3 regions of the Ruminiclostridium papyrosolvens DSM 2782 genome follow, and region 1 is predicted to be linked to each of the others. Evidence: predicted binding sites of a transcription regulator. Region 1 holds the regulator's gene; each other region holds the start of a gene.
What was found. The regulator LexA, encoded in region 1, represses DNA repair genes until DNA is damaged. The targets are predictions, from matches to a motif close to CNAACANNTGTTNG.
Positions count from the first base shown of each region.

Region 1 (8,298 bases):
TACTACTCCCCACCACAAATGACCCATAGGAAGAATGTTAAAAATAAATCTTATGAGACCATAAACAGCCATCTTTATCATTACACCTGACATCAACGCTGATATATTACTTGGAGCTACCGGGTGGGCATATGGCAACCAGATATGTACAGGAATAATACCTGCTTTGGTACCAAACCCAATCAGCAGCAGCACAAAAATAATATTAGCAGCACCTTGAGGTATTGACTGTAAATTAATTGATGTAAAATTAAAACTGCCTGTATAGGCTGCAATTAAAACAAAGGCTGCCGTAATACAAGCTGTTCCGGTATAGGTCATAATAATGTATATCCTGCCGGCTTTCTGCACCTCCTCTTTTTCATGCTCATATATAACAAGAAAATAAGAAAGAAGAGACATCAATTCCCAAAAAACCAAAAAGAGCAGAAGATTACTGCTTGAGACCAAAAGAACCATTGAAGCGATAAACAGATTATATAAACAACCGAATACAGATATATTTTTTTCAGAAAAGTAGTGGGACATATATGTATATGAGAATAACGAAACAATAATTGCTACTATTGAAATAATCATTATAAAAAATGCAGATAGATTATCAATATTAAACTTCATATCTAAAAAAGGAATATTTGTATTAAAATCTATATTTATAGATACGTCTCCGGAATATGTTAACTTGTAAATCATTAAATATGTAAGTAAGCTGCTCGCTAAAAGTGCAAAGGTATTTGACAACCTGTTTGACCACTTTGAACTTGAGAATGAAGATAGAGATGCCAATGCTCCGATTATATAAAAGATTACACTTACTATGAAGAACACTGCTAATTGATTTGACGACATTGACCACAAACCTCCAAAGAACCCCTTATTATAAAGACTTAATAAACACAGGTTATATAATACTACCATGAATTTTAAATGTCAAATAAGCGCGACTCTTTGTAGGATAATTGCATGTTTTTATCTAATTAATCAAAAAATATTAAATTATATATTTATTTGTCGACAGGAACAAGCAGAGATACATTCTCACTTAAATCACTTGAACTCATGTGATTTATCTTTTTTATCAAATATACCTTCTTTCTGATATCAGTATTACCGCCGTACTTGGAGGCTATAGACCATAAAGAATCACCCTCGCCTACCGTAACTGTAATGTACTGCGTATCAGTAAAACCTGCCACTTTGACTGTATAAATAAGAGTAAATGTAAGAAACAAAGTAAAGAACAAAAAACATAGAAATCTTTTTTTATTTTTCAAAACATATTTCTTTCTCACCATATTAACCCTCCCAAGCAACAAACATACGTTCTTTATATTTATTATTTTAAGGAACGTGTGTTCTTTTGTCAATAGCTTTTGGAAAATTATCCGAACATTAGTTTGATTTTCTGGTTTTCATGTGTTATACTATAGCAGTAATAACTGTGCTTTTTGAATATAAGACTTTTATTACATAAAAACTATGGGCATTCGCTCAGGGAGGTCTTTATGGCAAAAAAGAATTCTAACAAACAACAGGAAATTCTTGATTATGTTTATAAATGTGTTCATGAAAACGGTTATCCGCCTTCTGTAAGGGAAATATGTTCAGCGGTAGGTTTCAAGTCAACTTCTACAGTACATTCCTATCTGCAAAAGCTTATTGATAGCGGACTTCTTCAAAAGGATCCTACTAAGCCGAGAGCAATCAAAATTTTAAATAGAGCAAGTCAGGTTAAAGAAAGCCGCACTAGTAAAGACGGGTATTATACTTCACGAGAAATGGTAGATGTTCCTGTTGTGGGAAGAGTTACAGCAGGCCAGCCTATCCTTGCCGTTGAAAACATTACTGATACTTTCCCCCTCCCTGTAGATTTCGTACAAAACAGTGATGCATTTATGCTAAGAATTCAAGGTGAGAGTATGGTAGAAGCAGGAATACTTGACAAGGACTTTGTACTGGTAAGACAGCAATCTTCGGCAAATAATGGTGACATTGTTGTAGCTTTGATTGGTGATGAGGCCACATGTAAAACCTTTTACCGTGAAAAAGACTATATAAGGCTCCAACCCCAGAACAGCAGTATGGAACCCATCCTTGTAAAAGATGATTTGTCAATTCTGGGAAAAGTAATTGGTGTCTTCAGACGCATGTAGCTATAATACTTTACATAACAAATAAAAAACGCAAAAGGAAAATTTGTTATCCTTTTGCGTTTTATTATTTACATATTTACAATATGTAGCTATTATTCTTTTCCCTGCTCATTAAATATAAGATTCACCGATTTCATTGGACTTATAGTGGAAATTGCATGCTTGTATACTAACTGCTGCTTTCCGTCACTGTCAAGAACCACAGTGAAATTATCAAACCCCTTAACCATACCCTTTAATTGAAACCCATTTGTAAGATAGATAGTAACAGCAATGTGTTCCTTTCTTACCTGATTCAAAAAAATGTCCTGCAAATTAATAGTATTCTTTACCAAAGTAATTCACTCCTTTGTTATATATATATTTATCCACATAAGCTATCCCCACAGAAACGGGCTTAACTTAAATTTGATATATTAAGATTACTCTTTTTATTTTACTAGATAATGCCATTTCATGCAACAAGAATATAGTTCTACCAAGGTTTTTAGCCTTTTGCGTATTCATAAATCTCATTTATTACATTTATATTATTTCCACAATTATCTACATTAAACCAATTAATTCCATGAATTCGCTTAAACCATGTAATCTGTCTTTTTGCATATCTTCTGGTTCCCTGTTTAATATTATCTATTGCCTGCTCGAGTGTTATATTATTTCTCAAAAACTCCAGTATTTCTTTATATCCAATACCCTGCATGGATATTATGCTATCGGCATAGCCAAGGTCTACAAGCCTTTTTACTTCATCTACAAGACCATTTTGTATCATAATATCCACTCTTTTATTTATTCGTTCATATAAAACCTGCCTGTCCATATTCAAACCAACAAGAACAAATTGGTATTTTGGAGGTATGCTCCTTGATATCTCATTATGATAAGAAATAGGCTTTTGCGTCTGATAGTACACTTCCAAAGCTCTTATTACTCTTTTTATATTATTGGGGTGAATACTTAACGCTGAATTCGGGTCAACTTCCTGTAACTTTTTATGGAGATACTCAGGCCCGAATTCTTCTGCCTCTTTTTTTAAAGCCTCCCGGAGTTCCCAGTCGCTTTCACTTTCACTAAAATTAATATTGTTTATCAAAGAACTGATATAAAGTCCTGTGCCCCCTGCAACAATTGGCTGTTTACCATTTTCAAGAATGTTGTCTATATATTTTTCGGCTAGTTCCTTGAACCTTACAACATTAAAGTCTTCATTGGGAAGTACTTCGTCAATGAGATAATGACTTATATCCTGCATTTCTTCTTTTGTGGGTTTTGCAGTCCCAATATCCATATATTTATAAATCTGCATAGAATCGGCAGAAATAATTTCTCCATTCATTCTTTTTGCAAGCTCAATAGATAAATTTGTTTTTCCTGATGCAGTAGGCCCAACTATAACTATAACTCGGTTCATAAAATCCCTTTCTAAACAATTCTTTTAAACATTTTCTCTATTTCATATTTTGTCAGGCGTATTACGGTAGGGCGTCCGTGAGGACAGGTATACCTTCGTCCTGTTTTGGAGAGCTCAATTAACAGTTGATGTACTTCTTTTTCATCAAGTTTTTTATTTGCCTTTATAGCAGCCTTGCACGCAATAGTATGAATTATTTCGTCTGCCAGAGGTGTGCTGACAGGCCTTATTGATTCCTGAAGCTTTTGTGTCAGTTCTATAAATATATCTCTTGGGGAGCAGTCCCCTACCATATATGGAATTCCTCTGATAATAATGGAATTATTTCCAAAATCCTCAAAAACAAATCCTATTCCCTTCAAAAGTTCATGCTTGGATTTTACTGCATCCAGTTCAAATGGCTGTAGTTGTATGACTACAGGCTCCAACAACAGCTGGGTTGTGTTCTCCTGAGAATCAAATTTTACTCTGAGCTTTTCATATATTATTCTTTCATGTGCGGCATGTTGGTCTACCATAACAAGCTCATCATTACTCTGCAAAAGAATATATGTAGAAAAGGCCTGGCCTATATATTTCATGTCGGCAAGTTCAGGATGTACATTTTCTGTATGTATTTCTCCGTCATCTTCACTTAAAACTGCTGCAACCTCCTCAGAAAAATCAGCCTCTTTTATTACCTCAGAATTATTGTTAAGTTCTGTAGTTTTTTCCTGTTTCACTTCAACTGTAACTTCCTGTGGCTGCCTTACATTATACTCTTCAGACTTTGTAAAAGTGAAGGAGGATGTATCTGTCTGAGGCTTCTCCAAGGACGTACTTACTTTATTTACATCAGTCTTTGCCAAAGGTTCCAGAGCTTTTGTAAATAACCGTATTTCCTCGGCTTTTTTATAGTCCTCCTGCTTATTCAATTCAATTTCCTTTTGAAGATATTCCACTTTATTTTGGGAATTGCCTGTGAACTTAAACAGCTCTCTGTCTTTATTAGGAACCGATACAGGATTAAACAGGCTTCCACCTGTAGTAAGCGCATTTGAAACAGCCATGTATATGGTTCTGGACAGATTGCTTTCATCGGCAAACCGTACCTCGGTTTTTGCGGGATGCACGTTGGCATCTACCAATACAGGGTTAATATCAATATTCAATACAAAAAAAGGAAATCTGTTTTTCATTAGTATGCTTGTAAAAGCTTGTTCAACAGAATAAGATACCATTTTACTTTTTACGTATCTTTTATTTATATAAAGGGACTGATAGTTTCTGTTTGATCTGGCAGCCTCAGGTTTCCCTACATACCCGCTTATCTTTATCTTTTCATCAGCATACTCTACCGCAACAAGATCTTTTATTAATTCTTTTCCGTATATGCTGTAAATTACACTTTTTAAGTCATTATTTCCCGGGGTATGAATTAATGTTGTTTTTCCGTTTGTCAGTTTAAAAGAAATATCCGGATTACCCAAAGCTATTCTTGATATTGTATCTGAGATATAACCCGCTTCTGTAGAATCCTTCTTCAAAAACTTATAACGTGCAGGAGTATTGAAAAACAAATCTTTAATAATAAAGGTTGTCCCGACAGGACATCCTGTCTGCCTTACATCTTGAAAAACTCCACCTCTTATGTGTACATACATTCCGTACGTACTTGCTGCTGTCTTTGTCATAAGCTCAACAGATGCGACTGAGGCTATACTTGCCAGAGCTTCTCCTCTGAAACCCATTGTTATGACAGAATCAAGATCCTCTGCCCTTTTAATTTTGCTTGTGGCATGACGCTCAAAGGCAATTTCTACATCGTCCTCATCCATGCCACTTCCGTTATCGGTTATCTTTATATATGATATACCGCCATTCTTTATATCTACTGAGATGCTGGTTGCACCGGCATCAATAGAGTTCTCCACTAATTCCTTTACAACGGAAGCAGGCTTTTCAACAACTTCCCCCGCAGCTATTTTATTTGAAGTATTTTCATCCAGTACAATTATGCGCCCCATAATTCACCCCATATCATATCAAAAACTATTCCCGGTTGTTCATTTTCCTTTGAAGCTCATATAATATGTTCATTGCATCAATGGGAGTAAGCCTTGATATATCAATTTTTCTTATCTCCTCAAGTATTTCGGCATCAGCAGATGCTTTTGCTGCTTGCGCAAATAAATCCAGCTGTCCGTCAACTTGTTTCTTTATTTTTCGTACTTTTCCGTTCCTGTTAATGTCGGCATCATCCAAGTTTGCCAGTATTTCTTTTGCCCTGTCAATAACGCCCTGAGGTACTCCGGCAAGCTTTGCCACCTGTATGCCATAGCTTCCGTCGGCACCGCCCCGGATTATTTTTCTTAAGAATATTACATCGTCTCCCTTTTCCTTGACTGTTATACAATAGTTCTTAATACCGGAGAGCTTTCCTTCAAGCTCGGTTAATTCATGGTAATGAGTTGCAAAAAGTGTTCTGCAGCCCAGTTGTTCCTTGCTTACAATGTACTCAATCACTGCCCACGCTATACTTAATCCGTCAAAGGTGCTTGTCCCCCTGCCTATCTCATCAAGAACAAGCAGGCTTCTTTTTGTTGCATTAGTTAATATATTTGCTACCTCAGACATTTCCACCATAAAAGTACTTTGTCCCGATGCCAAATCATCTGAAGCCCCTACTCTAGTAAAAATCCTGTCAACTAAACCGATTTTTGCTGAGGAGGCTGGGACAAAGCTCCCTATTTGAGCCATCAAAACAATAAGCGCACTTTGCCTCATGTATGTTGATTTACCAGCCATGTTAGGGCCTGTTATTATAGCAAGTCTGTCCTCTTCCATGTCAAGGACGGTATCATTTGGAACAAAGCCGCTTTTGTCAGTCATTTTTTCTACGACAGGGTGTCTTCCGTCCACTATTTCTATCTTGTCAGAAACAGAAATCTCAGGTTTACAGTAGCCTTCCCTGTCGGCTACTTCCGCAAGGGAAGCCAGTACGTCAATTTCCGCAAGAGCTCTTGCAGTTGACTTAATTCTTGATAATTGCTCAGCAATTTTGTCCTTTATTTGTACAAATAGGCTGTACTCCAACAGTACTATCTTTTCTTCCGCTCCAAGAATATTATCCTCGATTTCTTTAAGTTCAGGTGTTATATACCTTTCACAATTGGCAAGAGTCTGCTTTCTGATATATTCCTCAGGTACTAAGGAAAAATATGATTTAGTTACTTCGATATAATAGCCGAATACCCTGTTAAAACCTACCTTGAGGTTTTTTATTCCTGTTTTTTCACGTTCTGAGGCCTCAAGAGCCGCTATCCAGTCTTTACCCTGTATTGAAGCGCTTCTGAGCTTATCTACTTCGGGGTTGTATCCGTCTTTTATTATTCCACCCTCTTTTATTGTTACAGGAGGGTCGTCAATTATTGATATATCTATAAGATTGCAAACATCCTCAAGAGAATCCAGCTGCTCGTAACAACTGCTTATATACTCTGTTTCAAATCCGTTAAGGATTTCTTTTATGTAAGGTATTTGACTAATGGAATTTTTAAGTGCTATCAAGTCTCTGCAATTTACACTTCCCAGTATTACCTTTCCCATAAGTCTTTCAATGTCATATACCCTTTTAAGAAGCTCTCTTGCTTCTACTCTTGCCATAAACTTATTTTTAAGCTCTTCTACAGCATTGAGACGAAGAGATATATCGCCGTGATTAATTAATGGCTGTTCAATCCATTTTCTAAGCAATCTTCCTCCCATTGAGGTCATGGTTTTATCCAGTACCCACAAAAGAGAACCCTTCTTTGATTTTTCACGCATGGTTTCAGTAAGTTCAAGGTTTCTACGGGAGGACGCATCCAGAATCATGTATTCTTCAAGTGCATATAAATTAAAATTCTGAATGTGACTCAAATTTACTTTTTGAGTACTTTCCAGATATGTCAGAAGGGCTCCTGACGCATTAACCGCAATGTCATATTCCTGAATATTCAATGCCCTGTTTTCAAATTGATTTCTCAAGGTATCCATTGCATTTCCATACTCAAATGAACCCTCTTCAAAGGTTGACACATATGTATTAAATCTTTGCTTTATCTCGCACGTAAGCTCATTGTCAGCACATAGCTCGGTATTAACAATTATTTCAGAAGGAAGGTACTTTGCAATCTCATCAAAAAGTTTTTCCCTTGTATTGCCCCAGGTTATTCTTGTTCCATAGAAATCACCTGTAGTTATGTCTACCGACGCCAAGCCGTAAAAATTACCGTTTTTATAAATTGACATAAGATAATTGTTTTTTCTTTCGTCCAGCATAGTAATGTCGGTAACAGTACCTGGTGTAACGACCTTTATTACATCCCTTTTAACAATTCCCTTTGCCAGTGCAGGATCTTCGACCTGCTCGCAAATTGCAACCTTGTACCCCTTTGATACCAAACGGGCTACATAGTTATTGGCAGCATGAAAAGGAACACCACACATAGGTGCACGTTCCTCTAGGCCGCAATCCCTTCCGGTTAGTGTAATTTCCAGTTCTCTGGACGCCAGTTCCGCATCTGAGAAAAACATCTCGTAGAAGTCTCCCAGCCGGAAAAATAAAATGCAATCTTTATATTGTTCCTTTATATCCAGGTACTGCTGCATCATTGGCGTGACAGTTCCCATTTTTATCCTCCATCTATTAATGTACCTGATGTAAACAACCATCAGGCACATTGGTAAATTTAATATAGTTATTTAATA
Region 1 is NZ_CP119677.1:2,674,084-2,682,381, forward strand. It holds gene P0092_RS11825 (hydrogenase 4 subunit B) at 1-849, opposite strand, end outside; gene P0092_RS11830 (LysM peptidoglycan-binding domain-containing protein) at 1,005-1,295, opposite strand; gene lexA (transcriptional repressor LexA) at 1,506-2,153, shown strand; gene hfq (RNA chaperone Hfq) at 2,246-2,488, opposite strand; gene miaA (tRNA (adenosine(37)-N6)-dimethylallyltransferase MiaA) at 2,641-3,567, opposite strand; gene mutL (DNA mismatch repair endonuclease MutL) at 3,579-5,573, opposite strand; gene mutS (DNA mismatch repair protein MutS) at 5,599-8,220, opposite strand.

Region 2 (8,298 bases), 480 kb from region 1:
AATTCCTCTTTTCCAAGCTCAGTAAATACAATTATCTCATCTATTCTGTTGAGGAATTCAGGCCTGAAAGTTTCTTTTATTACATCTCGCACTCTGCTTTCAAGGGCAGTATAGGTATTATTTGAAAAACCTATGCCACCGGATTTTAAATTAGTTCCTGCATTTGATGTCATGATAATAATTGTATTTTCAAAGTTTACAGTCTTACCGTGACTATCTGTTAGCCTTCCGTCTTCAAGAATTTGAAGCAACATATTGAATACATCAGGATGGGCCTTTTCTATTTCATCCAATAGTATTACGGAATATGGTCTTCTTCTTACTTTTTCTGTTAATTGACCTGCATCATCATATCCCACGTATCCCGGAGGTGATCCTATTAACTTGGAAACAGTATGCTTTTCCATATATTCAGACATATCAAGCCTTATCAGTGCTTCTTCACTTCCAAATAATTCATTTGAAAGTGCCCGTACAAGCTCGGTTTTACCAACACCTGTCGGACCTACAAAAATAAAGGATGACGGTTTTTTCTTCTTTTTAAACCCTGACCTGCTTCTTCTTATAGCTCTTGCAACGCCTTCAACAGCTTTTTCCTGTCCTATTACCCTTTTATGAATACGTGTTTCCAGACTCATTAGTTTTTCCGCTTCACCCTCAGTAAGCCTCTGAATCGGAATTTTAGTCCACGCTTCAATTACTGCTGCTATGTCTTCCATGGTTAGCTCAACATCTTTACTGGTATCCTCTATATCCTTGATGAGCTCATTAAGCTTACACTCATAAACCTTCAAATCTGCTGCCTTCTGGTAGTCTTCTATTGAATCCGCTGAAACTGCAAATTCTTTCTCTTCCTGAACCTTTTTCAGTTCTTCTTTGTATGACTCAAGCTCAGCCAGTTTTGTATTTCTCAGGTTGGCTCTGGAACCTGCTTCGTCTATTACATCTATGGCTTTGTCAGGCAAAAGTCTGTCCGTAATATACCTTTCAGAATAATTTACTGCAGCCTTTACTATTTCATCACTTATTTTAACTCTGTGATATTGCTCATAGTAGTGTTTTATACCTGTTAATATTTCTATACTTTCCCCAATAGATGGTTCATCAACAATTATAGGTTGGAATCTTCTCTCTAAAGCAGTATCTTTTTCTATATGCTTTCTGTATTCATTCAGGGTTGTAGCCCCAATTACCTGAATTTCACCTCTTGATAAGGCAGGCTTTAAAATGTTTGCAGCATTCATTGCACCTTCAGCTTCGCCTGCGCCCATTATATTATGAAGTTCATCGATTACAAGAATAATATTTCCAAACGACTTGGCTTCTTCTATTATACCTTTCATCCTGCTTTCAAATTGTCCCCTGAACTGTGTTCCTGCGACAACGCTGGTCATATCCAAAAGGTAAACCTCAGAATTCTGTATTTTTACAGGAACAGTTTTTTCAGCAATCCTTAAAGCCAGTCCTTCTGCAATAGCAGTTTTACCAACACCGGGTTCTCCTATTAACACAGGATTGTTTTTAGTCCTTCTGTTTAAAATCTGAATAACTCTTTCAATCTCACGTGCTCTGCCAATAATCTTATCAATACTTCCTTCTTTAGCCTTATCTATAAGATTCGTACCGTACATTTCAAGGTATTTTTTCTTTTTAACAGTCTTTTTGTCCTGAGCTTTTGTTTTTGTTGAATTTTTGTCCTTATCGTCGCCGTCTTTATCCTGGCCTATGGGTTGAAGACTTTTTGAATTGTTTGCTTCAATATCATCTGGCTTTGGAAACGCCTTATTTAATATACTAAAAAAAGGATTTGCCTGATTAATGTTTTCAGGGTCTACCTGCATCGCTTCCATTATTTCAGACCCGTCCATCTCTTCAAGCATATCTCCTACTTGTTTGCTTATATTATCAAGCTCATATTCTGTCATACCAGTTTGTGACAGTAACTGATCTATTGGCTGTAAATTCTGTTTCTTTGCGCAACTTACACACAAGCCTTCTTGAATTTGCTTCCCGTCTATAATTTTTGTTACAAACACAACTGCAATATTTTTATTACAAATGGAACATTTTATCATTTAATCACCTCTTCTTTTAATTCCAGTATATTCCTTCCAATATATATACTATATTATTTCCATAAATGTCCAAAAAATTTATTATTTATACTGCTCTTTTATCTTTATTAGTTTTTACTAGTATAACACAAGTAGATTTCGAGGTCTAACCGATTTGCTTTTATTTTTTTGATTTTTGTCTTATATAAGTAGTTCATATGCCCAAAGACGAATAAACCTGAATTATAGTCCTAATATCTAATCTATACGACTCTAATTCAGGTTTATTAATGTATAGTTTTAACCATTTCTATTTAAAAATAAGTATGTTTTTAATATTTATTAAGCAAAGAATTTAAATATAGTCGTAATAAATGCTCCGATGATTGCTGATACAGGGATTGTAAATATCCATGCATATACTATATTTCTTGCCAATGCCCACTTTACGGCAGAAAATCTCTTTGAAGCTCCTACACCCATGATAGATGTTGATATAACATGAGTTGTACTTACAGGTGCTCCGAAATGCGTCATTGTTTCAATAACAATTGCCGCTCCTGTTTCTGCTGCAAAACCGCCAATCGGCTGAAGTCTAATCATATTAACACCTATTGTTTTAATGATTTTCCAGCCACCTATTGATGTACCAAGTGCCATTGAAATAGCACATGCAATCATAACCCAAGGCTGAACTCCAGTATGTCCATTATTTAAATTTGCACCTATTAAAGCCAATGTAATTATTCCCATAGACTTTTGAGCATCATTATTTCCGTGAGAATATGCCATAAATGCCGCTGAAACTATTTGTAATTTAGAGAACCATTTATTTACGAACCTTTGTGAAAACGGACGGAGTAGCTTGTATAGAAAAGACATGAACACAAAACCAATTGCAAAACCTATTATCGGTGATGTAATTAATGGTATAACAACCTTATCCAGTATACCTTGCCATTTTACTATGCTTAACCCACCTGAATATGCTATTGACGAACCTACCAGTGCACCTATTAACGCATGTGATGAACTACTTGGTATACCAAAATACCATGTAATCAAATCCCATATAATTGAAGCTATTAAGGTTGCAATAATTACATATTGAACCTTTATCATAGTACTATCAACCAGACCGTTAGTAATGGTATGTGCTACCTTACTGCTCATTAATGCACCTACAAAATTAAGTACTGCAGACATTAATATTGCCTGACGCGGTGACAAAACTCTTGTCGAAACTGAAGTAGCGATAGAATTTGCGGTATCGTGGAATCCGTTAATGAAATCAAATCCTAGTGCCAGTACAACAACAACTACTAATGAAACACTAAGCATTTTTCATAACAACCCCTTCTACTATATTCGCAACATCTTCACAAGCATCTATTGTGTTTTCAAGAAGTTCAAAAATTTCTTTCCACTTTATAACTTCTACTGCGTCATGCTCAGTTATAAACAGGTTTGCCATTGCATCTCTGAAAATAGTATCAGCTTCATCCTCAACATTGTTTACTTCAATTATTTTTTTCTGGAGCTGTTTACTCTTCTTCATATTTTTCATTTCAATCATTACATTTTTAAGCTCGCTTGTTGCTCTGACAATCAACTTTGTCATAGTAACAGCTTCGGGTTTTACAGCCTTTACGTTATACATGCTGAATCTGTGTGCAGCAGTTTCAATATCGTCTGTAATGTTATCCAGTTCTTTTGCTATTGTGAAAATATCTTCACGGTCAATGGGGGTAATAAAAGATTGGTTAAGCTCATTTAGAATTTTATGGACATTACTATCGCATGCATGCTCAGTTCCTTCTATGTTTGAGATTTTTTCATTAACATTAACATAGTTTGTAGTTAAATCCTCAAGAAGTGATGCTGCTTTGCAAATAATCTCACATGTCTCAATAAAATAGTCAAAAAATTTCTCTTCCTTAGATGTAATTCTAAACATTTATTAATTACCTTCTTTCGACAAAATGTAACATTTTTACTATTTAATTATATAGCAATGTAAATTTTTTTACAACAAAGTTAACATAGAATTAACAAACCTTCTTAGTATTTACCAGAGTCCTATATATAATGTATTTTTTATAATTTACTTGTTTTATTATATTATTTTTGATAAACAAGCTTGTACTTTTGGGCAATAATAAAAAAATTTCCAAAGATAAGTACGTTAAAATACTCGTCTTTGGAAATACTTATTTATAACTGAAGCTACTTACTTTTCATAATTTTGCTTAAATACTGCCCTGTATAGGATTCTTTTACTTTTGCCACTTCTTCCGGGGTACCCTGTGCTATAATAATACCTCCTTTGTTACCACCCTCAGGCCCGAGATCAATAATATAGTCAGAAGTTTTTATAACATCAAGGTTGTGTTCAATAACGACTATTGAATTGCCTGTTTCCACCAGCCTGTGAAGAATGTCTATCAGTTTGTGAACATCAGCTACATGAAGTCCTGTTGTAGGCTCATCCAATATATACAGCGTGTTTCCAGTGCTTCTCTTAGACAACTCAGTGGCAAGCTTTACTCTCTGGGCTTCTCCTCCCGACAAAGTTGTAGAAGGCTGACCAACTTTGACATATCCCAATCCTACATCATACAAGGTTTGCAGTTTTCTCTGGATTTTGGGTATATTCTTGAAAAATTCAAGAGCATCTTCTATAGTCATGTTAAGCACATCTGATATGCTTTTACCCTTGTACTTAACCTCAAGAGTCTCTCTGTTATACCTTTTTCCCTTACAAACCTCACAAGGAACATATACGTCAGGTAGAAAATGCATTTCAATTTTTATAATTCCGTCTCCGCTGCAGGCTTCACACCTACCGCCTTTTATATTAAAGCTGAATCTTCCTGTTTTATATCCCTTCATCTTTGCTTCATTTGTAGAAGCGAAAACCTCTCTTATAATATCAAATACCCCTGTATATGTTGCCGGGTTTGATCTTGGTGTTCTTCCTATTGGTGATTGGTCAATACTTATAACCTTATCAATATTTTTCAGACCTTTTATTTTTTCATGATTACCCGGTTTTGCCTTGGATCTGTATAAGTGATTTGCAAGGCTGTTATACAGGATTTCGTTAATCAATGTGCTTTTTCCTGACCCGGAAACCCCCGTAACCGACGTTAATACCCCAAGCGGAATCTTGGCATTAATGTTTTTCAGATTATTCTGTTTTGCCCCTACAATTTCAATCCACTTTCCATTTGGTTTCCTTCTGGTTTCCGGAACTTCTATCTTCTTGCGTCCGCTAAGATATTGCCCTGTCAGAGAATCTTCACATTTTAGTATATCATCCAGAGTACCTTCAGCAACCACATGTCCTCCATGGATTCCTGCTCCGGGACCCATGTCAATGATATGGTCCGCTGCATGCATGGTGTCTTCATCATGTTCTACAACAATCAGCGTATTACCAAGGTTTCTGAGTCTGTTTAAGGTTTTCAGAAGTTTTTCGTTATCTCTTTGATGAAGACCTATACTTGGCTCATCCAGAATATAAAGCACTCCCATCAAGCCGGAGCCAATCTGAGTAGCAAGCCTTATTCTCTGTGCCTCTCCTCCCGATAAAGTTCCAGCCGGTCTTGAAAGTGTGAGATAGTCAAGACCAACGTCAACGAGGAAGCCTATCCTAGCCGCAATCTCTTTCAAAATCTGGTTTGCTATCATCTTATCTCTTTCACTTAGCTCAATGTTATCAAAAAATTCTTTTGTATCAGCAACAGACATAGACGATACTTCGTGAATATTTTTACCTCCGACTGTAACCGCAAGACTTTCAGGTTTTAATCTTGCACCCTTACAATCAGGACAAGGGTTGTCGCTCATGAACTGCTCGTAATACTGCTTCATGCTTTCTGATTGGGTTTCGTGATAACGGCGTTCAATGGAATTAATAACTCCTTCAAATGAAGCCATGTAGGACCCTTTGCCGTATTCTCTTTCGTAATCCACTTTCATTTTCTCGCCTTTAGTACCGTATAGGATGACATCTACTACTTCTCCCTGAAGCTTGTTAAACGGTGTATCCAAATCAAATTTATAATACTTTCCCAGGGCGTTGAATATCATCCTGGTATATGCATCCTCACTCTCAATATTCCATCCCGTAACATTAATGGCACCACTTGTAAGTGACAGGGATCTATCCGGTATAACAAGCTCAGGGTCTACCTTTAAAAGGTTCCCTAATCCGGTACATGTCTGGCATGCTCCAAAGGGATTGTTAAAGGAAAACATCCTTGGTACAAGTTCTTCTATACTGATTCCGCAATCACTGCATGCAAAATTCTGACTGAACAGAAGCTCTTCTTTACCGACTATATCTACTATAACTATACCACCGCTTAAGCGAAGTACTGTTTCCAATGAATCAACAAGTCTTTTCTGTATATCTCCACGCATTACAAGCCTGTCAACAACAATCTCAATGTTGTGCTTTTTGTTTTTATCCAGTTTAATCTCGTCATTTATATCTACTATTTGTCCGTCTACTCTAAGCCTGACAAAACCATCTTTTTTGGCATCCTCTATAAGCTTATGGTATTCCCCTTTTCTGCCTCTTACCACAGGAGCAAGGAGTTGTATTCTCGCTCCTTCTTCAATAGATATAATCTGGTCTACCATCTGGTCAACAGTTTGCTGTGCAATCTCCTTGCCGCACTTTGGGCAATGGGGAATTCCTATCCTTGAATACAAAAGCCTTAGGTAATCGTGAATTTCCGTTACAGTTCCTACGGTTGACCTTGGGTTTCTGCTGGTTGTCTTCTGATCTATTGATATTGCAGGAGACAAACCGTCAATATAGTCTACGTCCGGCTTGTCCATCTGACCCAGAAACTGCCTTGCGTAGGAGGACAGTGATTCAACATACCTTCGCTGACCTTCCGCATAAATAGTATCAAAGGCGAGAGAAGACTTACCTGAACCGCTTAATCCTGTTATAACAACAAATTTATCTCTTGGTATCTCAACATCTACATTTTTTAGATTATGTTCACGTGCACCTTTTATAAAAATATTATCCCTTATCATTTAAAACACCTTTTTCATAAATGTTATATTTTAACTATATATTAATTTTATCCTAAACACTTTTACCGCCTTTACTATTATACCAAATAGCAAAACAAATGCAAACATTTGTTCGATGTTTGCCAATATTTTATAAACCAACGGATAATTTTAAAGGTTGATAGTTGTTTTACTATCTGCTATAATCACTTTTATTAAAAAATTTAAATATTAAAGGGGAGCTGGAAAATAATTCGGCTGAGATAAGTATGTTTTACTTAAAACCCATGTACCTGATCTGGGTAATGCCAGCGTAGGAAATTTATTATGTCATACTCTGCGCTTTCCATCAGGTATGGCATTTTTATATTTTGTTATGGAAAGGACTGGATACCTATTATGAATAAAATGTCTACCAGAGTATTGGTGGAGGCAGGAGTTTTTATAGCTCTTGCACAGATTCTCAGTTTTATTAAATATGAAATGCCCTATGGAGGCTCTGTAACACTGGGAAGCATGGTTCCAATAATTATTTTTGCCATTCGTTGGGGTACAAAGCGTGGTATTCTTGTGGGACTTGTTCACGGTTTTCTGCAATTTGCTCTTGGAACACATTTTTCTTACCATCCCCTTGGCATATTTCTTGACTATATTTTCGCCTTCGGATGTCTTGGCCTTGCCGGAATATTCAAGAAAAATTTATTTTTCATACTTTTAAGTACGTCTTTAGCAATGCTGGGAAGATTTGTGTTTCACTTTCTTTCAGGAATCATTCTTTGGTATACATATGCTCCCAAAGGAATGAACATTTACCTTTATTCTCTTATATACAACGGTCAGTACATGGTGCCTGAGTTAATAATTACATCAGTTATTATATCTGCTTTGTATAAACCCTTACGTAAATATATTGCCAGACAGGGTACTCTTTATAAATATTAATATGCCAAAAAAGATGATTCTTTACCTTGAATCATCTTTTTTTGTTATTTATGTTTAATGTGAGCTACAGTATAATACATATCAATCCGCCGCTGCCCTCATTTATTATTTTCTGCAAGGTTTCCTGAAGTTTAAGCTGTGCATCCTCCGGCATTCTGAACAGCTTGTTCTGCAATCCCTCATTTACCAGTTCATGAAGAGACTTTCCGAATATGTTTGAGTCCCATAACTTGCCGGTATCATTTTCAAACTCTTTTAGCAAATA
Region 2 is NZ_CP119677.1:3,156,018-3,164,315, forward strand. It holds gene P0092_RS14150 (ATP-dependent Clp protease ATP-binding subunit) at 1-2,075, opposite strand, end outside; gene P0092_RS14155 (inorganic phosphate transporter) at 2,397-3,395, opposite strand; gene P0092_RS14160 (DUF47 domain-containing protein) at 3,388-4,011, opposite strand; gene uvrA (excinuclease ABC subunit UvrA) at 4,281-7,112, opposite strand; TPP riboswitch at 7,317-7,429, shown strand; gene thiT (energy-coupled thiamine transporter ThiT) at 7,491-8,033, shown strand; partial or broken gene P0092_RS14175 (sporulation stage IV protein A) at 8,098-8,298, opposite strand, start outside.
Region 2: a site for LexA is predicted at 7,214-7,227, ahead of uvrA (excinuclease ABC subunit UvrA). Genes of this name have one in related genera too.

Region 3 (8,298 bases), 360 kb from region 1:
TAATGCATCGTCCTGATTGCAGAAGGTTTCTAAAGGTGGGTTTTTCATGAACGGTTTCACTTCTGGCATTTATAATAACCCCGCCGGACTGCTTGAAATTGGGAAACCCCCACTTAAATAAATCAGTTGATTTTTTGCCATTAGAAGAAATATCAGTTATAACAGGAACGGTATCAGTGGGAAAAATCTCACCTGTTTTCATTGTTGCAGCTTTTCCCTTAAGTCTTTCATTAATATCATTAACTATATTTCTTAAATCCTGATTTTCTTCCTCTGTAAAAATAGCATATCTTCCACACATAAAATGTTGCTCCTTAAAAGTTACTTATTGGCCTACCTTATTTACTATATATTTTACTCCATCTTCCCAAACAAAAAAATAGGTATTATAAAAGGTAAATGGGTTGGTGATGGTGATAAGGTCAATGAGGGAATTAGTTATTTTCCGTGGATGACGAGGTTGTAAGAGTTACTTGCCTTCCACAAACCAACGTCCTTCCTCAAAAAAAATAAATACTTCTTTTCCCATAACTCTACAACGGTAGCGGATACCTTGACCTCCTACCTTTAAGCTTGCCGCTTTTTTATAGTCGTATACCTTGTCTATTATATATTTTGAGCCGTCCTCCCAAACAAAAGAAACAGGTATCAGCTCACCACTGGGAGAAAAAGTTGCGTCTAATTGTACAAAAACTTTCTTCATAATATCACCTTACCTAAAAAATGAAACAGGATGAATAATATTGTCTTCAACGGGGTTGGCATTAAGAGCACTATCTTTAAGCAAAATCGCCCTTTGAACAGAATAATGTCCAAACCTTTTACGAATGGCATCAATACTGAATTCCAGAGTTTCCAATTGTGGACGTTTATTATAATCCTCAAAAAAAGAAAGCTGGGTATGAGTATCCGCCGTAACCAAATCCGTTGAACGTATACCAAGAGAACGTATAGGTTTATGCCAACCCCAATTTGCATTAAAAATATCCATAGCTTTACGTGAAATTTCACCGGATATATAACTGGGAACCGGGAGTTTTGCTTGTCGCTCAATTGATGCAAGCTCATTATCACGAATGGAAATCTGTATTGTAGAACCCTTCAAATTATGTTTTCTAAGCCTTTCACCAACACTTTCAGCCAATACGGTAAAAGTAAGCATGACATCCTCGGTGTTTACAAGATCTCTTGCGGTTGTCATACTGTTTCCTATGCCTTTTATAGTTTCGTGGTACTCTGTTGCAGTTACTTCGGAATAGTCCATGCCATTAGCAAAATTCCAGAGAGTTTCGCCCCATTTTCCAAGATACCTTTTAATGAAAGAGAGAGGCGTCCCTGCAAGGTCTCCGATAGTCATTATGCCCACCTGATTAAGTTTCCTGCGGGTTGACCTGCCCACATAAAGCAATTCACCAACATTTAAATTCCAAACCATTTCCTTAAAATTATTTTGACTGATAACAGTAGTATGATCCGGCTTTTTTAAATCGGACCCGAGCTTTGCAAATATTTTATTAAAACTCACTCCTACTGAAGCAGTAACACCAAGCTCTGTTTTAATAAGTTCACGTATTTCATTTGCAATCTTTTCTCCTTCCCCGAAAAGCTTGGTGCTTTCAGAAACGTCAATCCAGCACTCATCTATGCCAAAACTCTCAACAAGGTTGGAATATCGGGAATAAATTTCTCGGGCTTCCTTTGAAAACCTCAGGTATAAAGCGTAATTAGGATTAACAATAACGAGGTTTGGACACTTTTGTTTTGCTTGCCAGATAGCCTCACCTGTTTTTATCCCAAAACTTTTTGCAATATAGTTTTTGGCCAGGACGATTCCATGACGTAAATCCTGACTTCCGCACACTGCTAAAGGATAATCCCTGTATTGTGGATTGTATAGACATTCAACGGAAGCATAAAAATTATTCAGGTCACAGTGTAAAATTACTTTATCCATAAAGTCACTCCAGTCAGAACATTTGTTCGTACATTCATTATAAATCCGAACAAATGTTCTTGTAAAGAGGTAAAATTGTGTAGTATAAACTCAATAACTCATTTTTATTTTCTGTGTTCTGGGAATAAAATTATACCTTGACTAAAGCATCCAATACTGCTATAGTTTACTTTAATAAAATATATTAATAATGATAATGACACTTCAGGGATAGGTGAAAATCCTTACCGGCGGTAGATAGCACAAGCTATAAGCCCGCGAGCGAAAGCAGATCCGGTCAAACTCCGGAGCCGACAGTACAGTCTGGATGAAAGATAGTGTATTTAATTTTGCTATTTTGTCCCCGGGGGTTGTCTGCCTCTGGGGATTTTTGCATTTTAAGGGAAATAAAAGCAAGGAGAACAAGATGAATATACATGAGTTTTATATGAAAAGGGCATTTGAAATTTCAAAAGGAGGGTGGGGGAGAACAAATCCGAATCCATTGGTTGGAGCTGTTATAGTAAAGGATGGCGAAATAATCTCTGAAGGTTTCCATGAAGCGTTGGGGGGTGCCCACGCCGAAGTTTGTGCTTTTCAGAATGCTACCTCTGATATTTCGGGTGCGACTATTTATGTAAATCTTGAGCCGTGCTCACACTACGGAAGGACGCCTCCGTGTGCAAAAGCCATTGCGGAGTCTGGAATCAAGGAAGTAGTTGTAGCGATGGTGGACCCAAACCCAAAGGTATCAGGAAAGGGCATACAGATACTAAAAGATGCCAATATTAATGTAATAGTGGGAGTCCTTGAGGAAGAGGCAAGAAGGCTGAATGAAATATTCATACACTATATAACAAAACAACTTCCCTTTGTAATTATGAAAACGGCAATGACTTTAGACGGTAAAATTGCATCGGTTACAGGAGACTCCAGATGGATAAGCAGTGAACCCTCAAGAGAGTATGTCCATAAAATACGTAACAGAGTATCTTCAATTATGGTAGGGGTAAACACAATAATAAAGGATAATCCATCATTGACAGCAAGACCATCCTCCGGAGATGGCATTGACCCTGTCCGTATCGTAGTTGACAGTAGAGGAAGGATTCCGATGGATAGCAGGGTAATTAACGGTGATTCAAATGCAGGACTTATACTCGCAACTACAGATAGAATCAATAAAGACAAGGAAACTCAGCTTTTATCACGTGGGGTAAGGATTATAAAAACCATTGAGAAAAGTGGTAAGGTGAATCTCGGGGAGCTTATGAGGGAATTGTATAAGCTTGAAATTGACAGTGTTCTTTTGGAGGGAGGGGGTAACCTTAACTTTTCGGCACTTGAGGCAGGTATAGTGAATAAGGTAATGACTTTTGTTTCACCCAAGATAATAGGCGGAAGTTCGGCTGTAACGCCTGTAGGAGGCGAGGGAATAGAAGAAATGAAGGATGCCATAGCTCTGTCGGATATCAGAGTTGAGGGGTTTGACAGGGATGTACTTATAGAGGGATATATTGCAGACGAATAGCGATTTAGGAGGTGACATATGTGTTCACGGGGATTGTTGAAGAAATGGGAAGTGTAAAAAACATTGTATACGGCAGCAGCTCAATTAAGCTTTCCATAGAATGTACAACTGTAATTGAAGGCACTGTTAAAGGGGACAGCATAGCTGTAAACGGTATATGCCTTACGGTTACTGAATTGGGAGGAAACTGGTTTACGGCAGATGTAATGCCGGAAACTATGAGGAAAACAGGACTTGAAAAGCTGAAACCCGGTAAAAAGGTGAACCTGGAGAGGGCTTTAAGACTTGCTGACAGACTGGGAGGCCATATAGTCAGCGGTCATATTGACGGAACGGGGATTATTACCGAGTTAAAAAAAGAGGATAATGCAGTTCTTATTACAATTACTGCACCTGAACAGATTATGAAATATATTGTTCAAAAGGGTTCGGTGTCTCTGGACGGTACAAGTCTTACTATAGCGGAGCTGACTTCAAGTACTTTTACGGTTTCCCTCATACCGCTGACCCGGGGATTCACCATACTTGGCTCCAAAAGTATTGGTGACAGAGTAAATATAGAATGTGACATTATAGGCAAGTACGTAGAAAAGATGTTAAAAGGTGAACCCTTGGAGTCAGAACCTTCCAGAAGTAATTTATCGGCTGAATTTCTCAGGGAACACGGATTTATGTAATATAAAATAAAAAAGGAAGTGAGTTTCATGAATTTTAGTTCAATAGAAGAGGCAATAGAAGATATCCGCCAAGGCAAGATAATTATAGTGGTGGATGATGAAGACAGGGAAAATGAAGGAGACCTCCTTATGGCAGCCGAAAAGACTACCCCTGAAAGTATAAATTTCATGGCTACCTATGGAAAAGGCATGATATGTGTTCCGCTTACAGCGGACAGAGCAAGGGAACTGGAACTTTTTCCTATGGTAAACCACAATGAGGAACGTCTCGGTACAGCATTTACCATAACTGTGGACCACAAGGATTCAACAACTGGTATTTCGGCTTTTGAAAGAGCACATACAATAATTGAGCTTACAAATATGAATGCTCGTCAGGGAGATTTCAAAAAACCGGGGCATATATTTCCGCTTATAGCAAGGGAGGGAGGAGTTCTCAAGCGCGCCGGACATACCGAAGCTGCAGTTGACCTGACCCGAATGGCGGGACTTTATCCGGCGGGAGTAATATGTGAAATAATGAATGATGATGGAAGAATGGCAAGAGTTCCACAATTATTGGAATTTTCTCGGAAGCATGGGTTAAAGGTAATAACGGTAGCAGGGCTTATTGAGTATCGAAGAAAAAATGAAAAGTTGATTAAAAGAGCTGCCGAAGCAAAAATGCCCACGGCTTATGGAGAATTTAAAATAATCGGATATGAGAACACTACAAATGGTGAACACCATGTAGCACTTGTAAAGGGGAATGTAGCAGACTCAACAGACCCCATTCTGGTCAGAGTACATTCCGAATGTCTCACAGGGGATGCTTTTCATTCCAAACGGTGCGACTGCGGAGAACAGCTTGAAGCGGCATTGAGCAGAATCAACCGTGAAGGAAAAGGAGTTTTGCTTTATATGCGTCAGGAGGGACGGGGCATCGGTCTTATAAATAAAATACGTGCATACGAGCTTCAGGACCAAGGGATGGATACTGTTGAAGCAAATATAAAACTGGGCTTTCCGGCAGATTTGAGAGATTACGGCATAGGTGCTCAAATCTTGTACGATTTAGGAATAAAGAAAATAAAGCTGCTGACTAACAACCCCAAAAAACTGGTTGGGCTAAATGGTTATGGTCTGGAGGTAGTTGGACGGGAGCCTATACAAATAAAAGAAAATGAAAAAAATGAATTTTATCTTAGAACTAAAAAAGAAAAAATGGGCCATTTATTTGAAGGCTTGAACAATAATGCAAGTCAGGAAAATACAACAGTGCATCAGGAGGAAAATAGAAATGTCCATTAAAACAAATGAAGGTAATCTTATTGCAAGGGGTTTAAAGTTTGGGATTGTTGTAGGGCGATTTAATGAGTTTATTAGCAGCAAGCTTTTGTCCGGGGCTATAGACGGATTGGTAAGGCATGGGGCTGACGAATCGGATATCACTGTATCCTGGGTTCCCGGCGCCTTTGAAATACCAATAGCGGCTCAAAAAATGGCTAATTCAGGCAAGTATTCAGCAGTAATTTGTGCAGGAGCAGTTATCAGGGGCTCTACACCGCACTTTGACTATGTGGCGGGTGAGGTGTCAAAAGGTATAGCCAAAATATCACTTGACACAGGGGTTCCGGTTATTTTCGGAGTACTTACTACCGATACCATTGAGCAGGCCATTGAACGTGCAGGCACCAAAGCAGGGAACAAAGGATATGATGCAGCCGTAACGGCAATAGAAATGGCAAACCTGCTTAAACAGCTTTAGAAACTCCAGAAAAAATTCTAAAAAATTTAATTATCTATAGATATTGAAAAAAGAACAATAGAGGTATATAATTACTTTGTTAATTAAATATTCGTTAGGTGAGGTTCCTATACAGATATATGCTGCTGCCCGGAAACATCGAGAGATGCCAATGGGTCAACAGGTACTACCGAAATAAGGTTTTACTTAATGTAGCTGGAGAGAAGTGGTCCAAAGCTGTATAGTGCTAAAACTCAACGAGTGAAGGTTATTTTTATGACATAAATCCGTCACTCGTTTTGCGATGGGTTTTTTTATTGCTTTTAATTTCTTTTTTAATTTCTTTAGGAGGTGAACGGTATGGATTGCGACCCTGATAGTAAATATCACATACGTAATTCAATAATTTGTAAGGGCTTGTTTGCTGTGCCGTTTACTTTATCAACAAAGTAATGTATGCAAATAATCCCTTAATGTAAGACTATATAGAGAAGAGGGATATCTATGATTGAAATTTATAAGACAGTAAACAATGAAATAGTGCGTACAGAAACATTTGAGGATGGAGTATGGGTGAATCTCATTAATCCTACTGAAGAAGAAATTGTAAAGGTGCACAATACATTGGGTGTGGAAATGGACTTTCTTAAGGCTGCACTTGATGAAGAGGAAAGGGCGCGTATTGAGAGCGATAACGGCCAAACCCTTATAATTGTTGACGTGCCTATTGTAGAAAAAGAGGCTAAGTTGAATGTATACACAACCATACCTCTTGCAATTATACTTATAAAGCACATGATTATTACAGTGTGTCTGAAAGAAGACACAATACTTAATGATTTTGCAAATAACAGAGTTAAATCTTTTTTAACTCAATTTAAGACAAGGTTTGTGCTGCAGATACTCTACAGGAATGCAACAAGGTACTTACAGTACCTCAAGCATATAGACAAAACAAGCAGCAGAGTGGAGCAGGAAGTTTACAAATCTATGAAAAACAAGGAAGTAATTCAAATGCTTAAACTTGAAAAGAGTCTTGTATACTTTTCAACAGCATTGAAATCAAATGAAGTAGTTCTTGAAAAATTAATGAAGTTTGAATATATAAAGAATTACCCTGAAGACCAAGAACTTCTTGAGGATGTTATCATAGAAAACAAGCAGGCTATTGAGATGGCCAATATATACAGCAGTATTCTGTCGGGAACCATGGATGCTTTTGCTTCCGTTATATCCAACAACCTCAATATAGTAATGAAGTTTTTAACATCAGTAACTATTGTTATGGCAATACCTACAATGATTTCAAGCTTCTTTGGTATGAATGTTGATTTGCCTTTAAGAGGAGGACACTCATTCTGGTTTATAGTAATCATTGCTGTGGTAATGTGCATGGTTACGGGATACACACTTTACAAGAAAAAATTATTTTAAATATAAAAAGGATGCCTCGATTAAGAGACATCCTTTATTATCTTTCACACATGTTACCTGCACCATCATAAAAACTTTCATCATAATTTCTTAATAGCCCCTGACTATCATAAAAGTTTTCATCAGCTTTTCTTAATATACTGAAATAATCGAAATAATCTTCACCCGGATCCCTCAGTATTCCTTCTTTATCAAAGAAACTGTCTCCGGGATTTCTTAAAATTCCCCGGCCATCATAATATTTTTCCTTACGGGAATACAAAACTCATCACTCTTTCTTTTAATAATCAAAAGAATTATACCATATTGCTCGAAAATAGCCAAAGTCAGTTATCCTTGAAACTGACATATTTATGTTCGTGTACAAGGAGGTGTCATGAAAAAATGGCAAGCTTGTATTATAGCTCCAAATTCCTTGCTTATATTAAGTATATGTAAAAAATCTGAGAATGTACATTTTTTTCGGAAATAATCATCACATAAGTTCTAAGCATTTTTTTAAGAATGGAATTGTGCTATAATTCAAATATATTTTTGTAAGAAATTAGGTATTGATGTCTCTTGGAGGTAATAAATGGAAATAAATACTCAAAATCAATTTGATATTGTAATAGTTGGTGCAGGTGCAGTAGGCTGCGCAATAGCAAGAGAGCTTTCCAGATATCAACTTAAAATTGCGGTTTTTGAAAAGGAAAGCGATGTGGCAGCCGGAACCAGCGGAAGAAACAGTGCTGTAGTACATGCAGGCTTTAACAATAAGCCCGGCAGTCTTATGGCAAAGTTTTGTGTGGAAGGAAATGAGGGCTTTGAAAGTCTGTGCAGAGAGCTGGATGTTCCATATAAAAAAACAGGAAAGCTAATAGTTGCTTTTGATGAAAGCGATTTTGCGGGGATAGACAAGTTAATAGAAAACGGTAAAAAAAATGGTGTGAAAGGTCTTGAATTTGTAGGTGAAGACGTTGTTAAGAAGCTGGAACCTCACGTGGGAGGGGTTGGA
Region 3 is NZ_CP119677.1:3,036,191-3,044,488, reverse strand. It holds gene P0092_RS13605 (SOS response-associated peptidase) at 1-301, opposite strand, end outside; gene P0092_RS13600 (hypothetical protein) at 470-703, opposite strand; gene P0092_RS13595 (DNA polymerase Y family protein) at 713-1,954, opposite strand; FMN riboswitch at 2,152-2,277, shown strand; gene ribD (bifunctional diaminohydroxyphosphoribosylaminopyrimidine deaminase/5-amino-6-(5-phosphoribosylamino)uracil reductase RibD) at 2,361-3,464, shown strand; gene P0092_RS13585 (riboflavin synthase) at 3,485-4,141, shown strand; gene P0092_RS13580 (bifunctional 3,4-dihydroxy-2-butanone-4-phosphate synthase/GTP cyclohydrolase II) at 4,169-5,431, shown strand; gene ribH (6,7-dimethyl-8-ribityllumazine synthase) at 5,421-5,888, shown strand; M-box (ykoK) riboswitch at 5,972-6,140, shown strand; gene P0092_RS13570 (magnesium transporter CorA family protein) at 6,372-7,301, shown strand; gene P0092_RS13565 (hypothetical protein) at 7,339-7,563, opposite strand; gene P0092_RS13560 (NAD(P)/FAD-dependent oxidoreductase) at 7,876-8,298, shown strand, end outside.
Region 3: a site for LexA is predicted at 2,001-2,014, ahead of P0092_RS13595 (DNA polymerase Y family protein). Genes of this name have one in related genera too.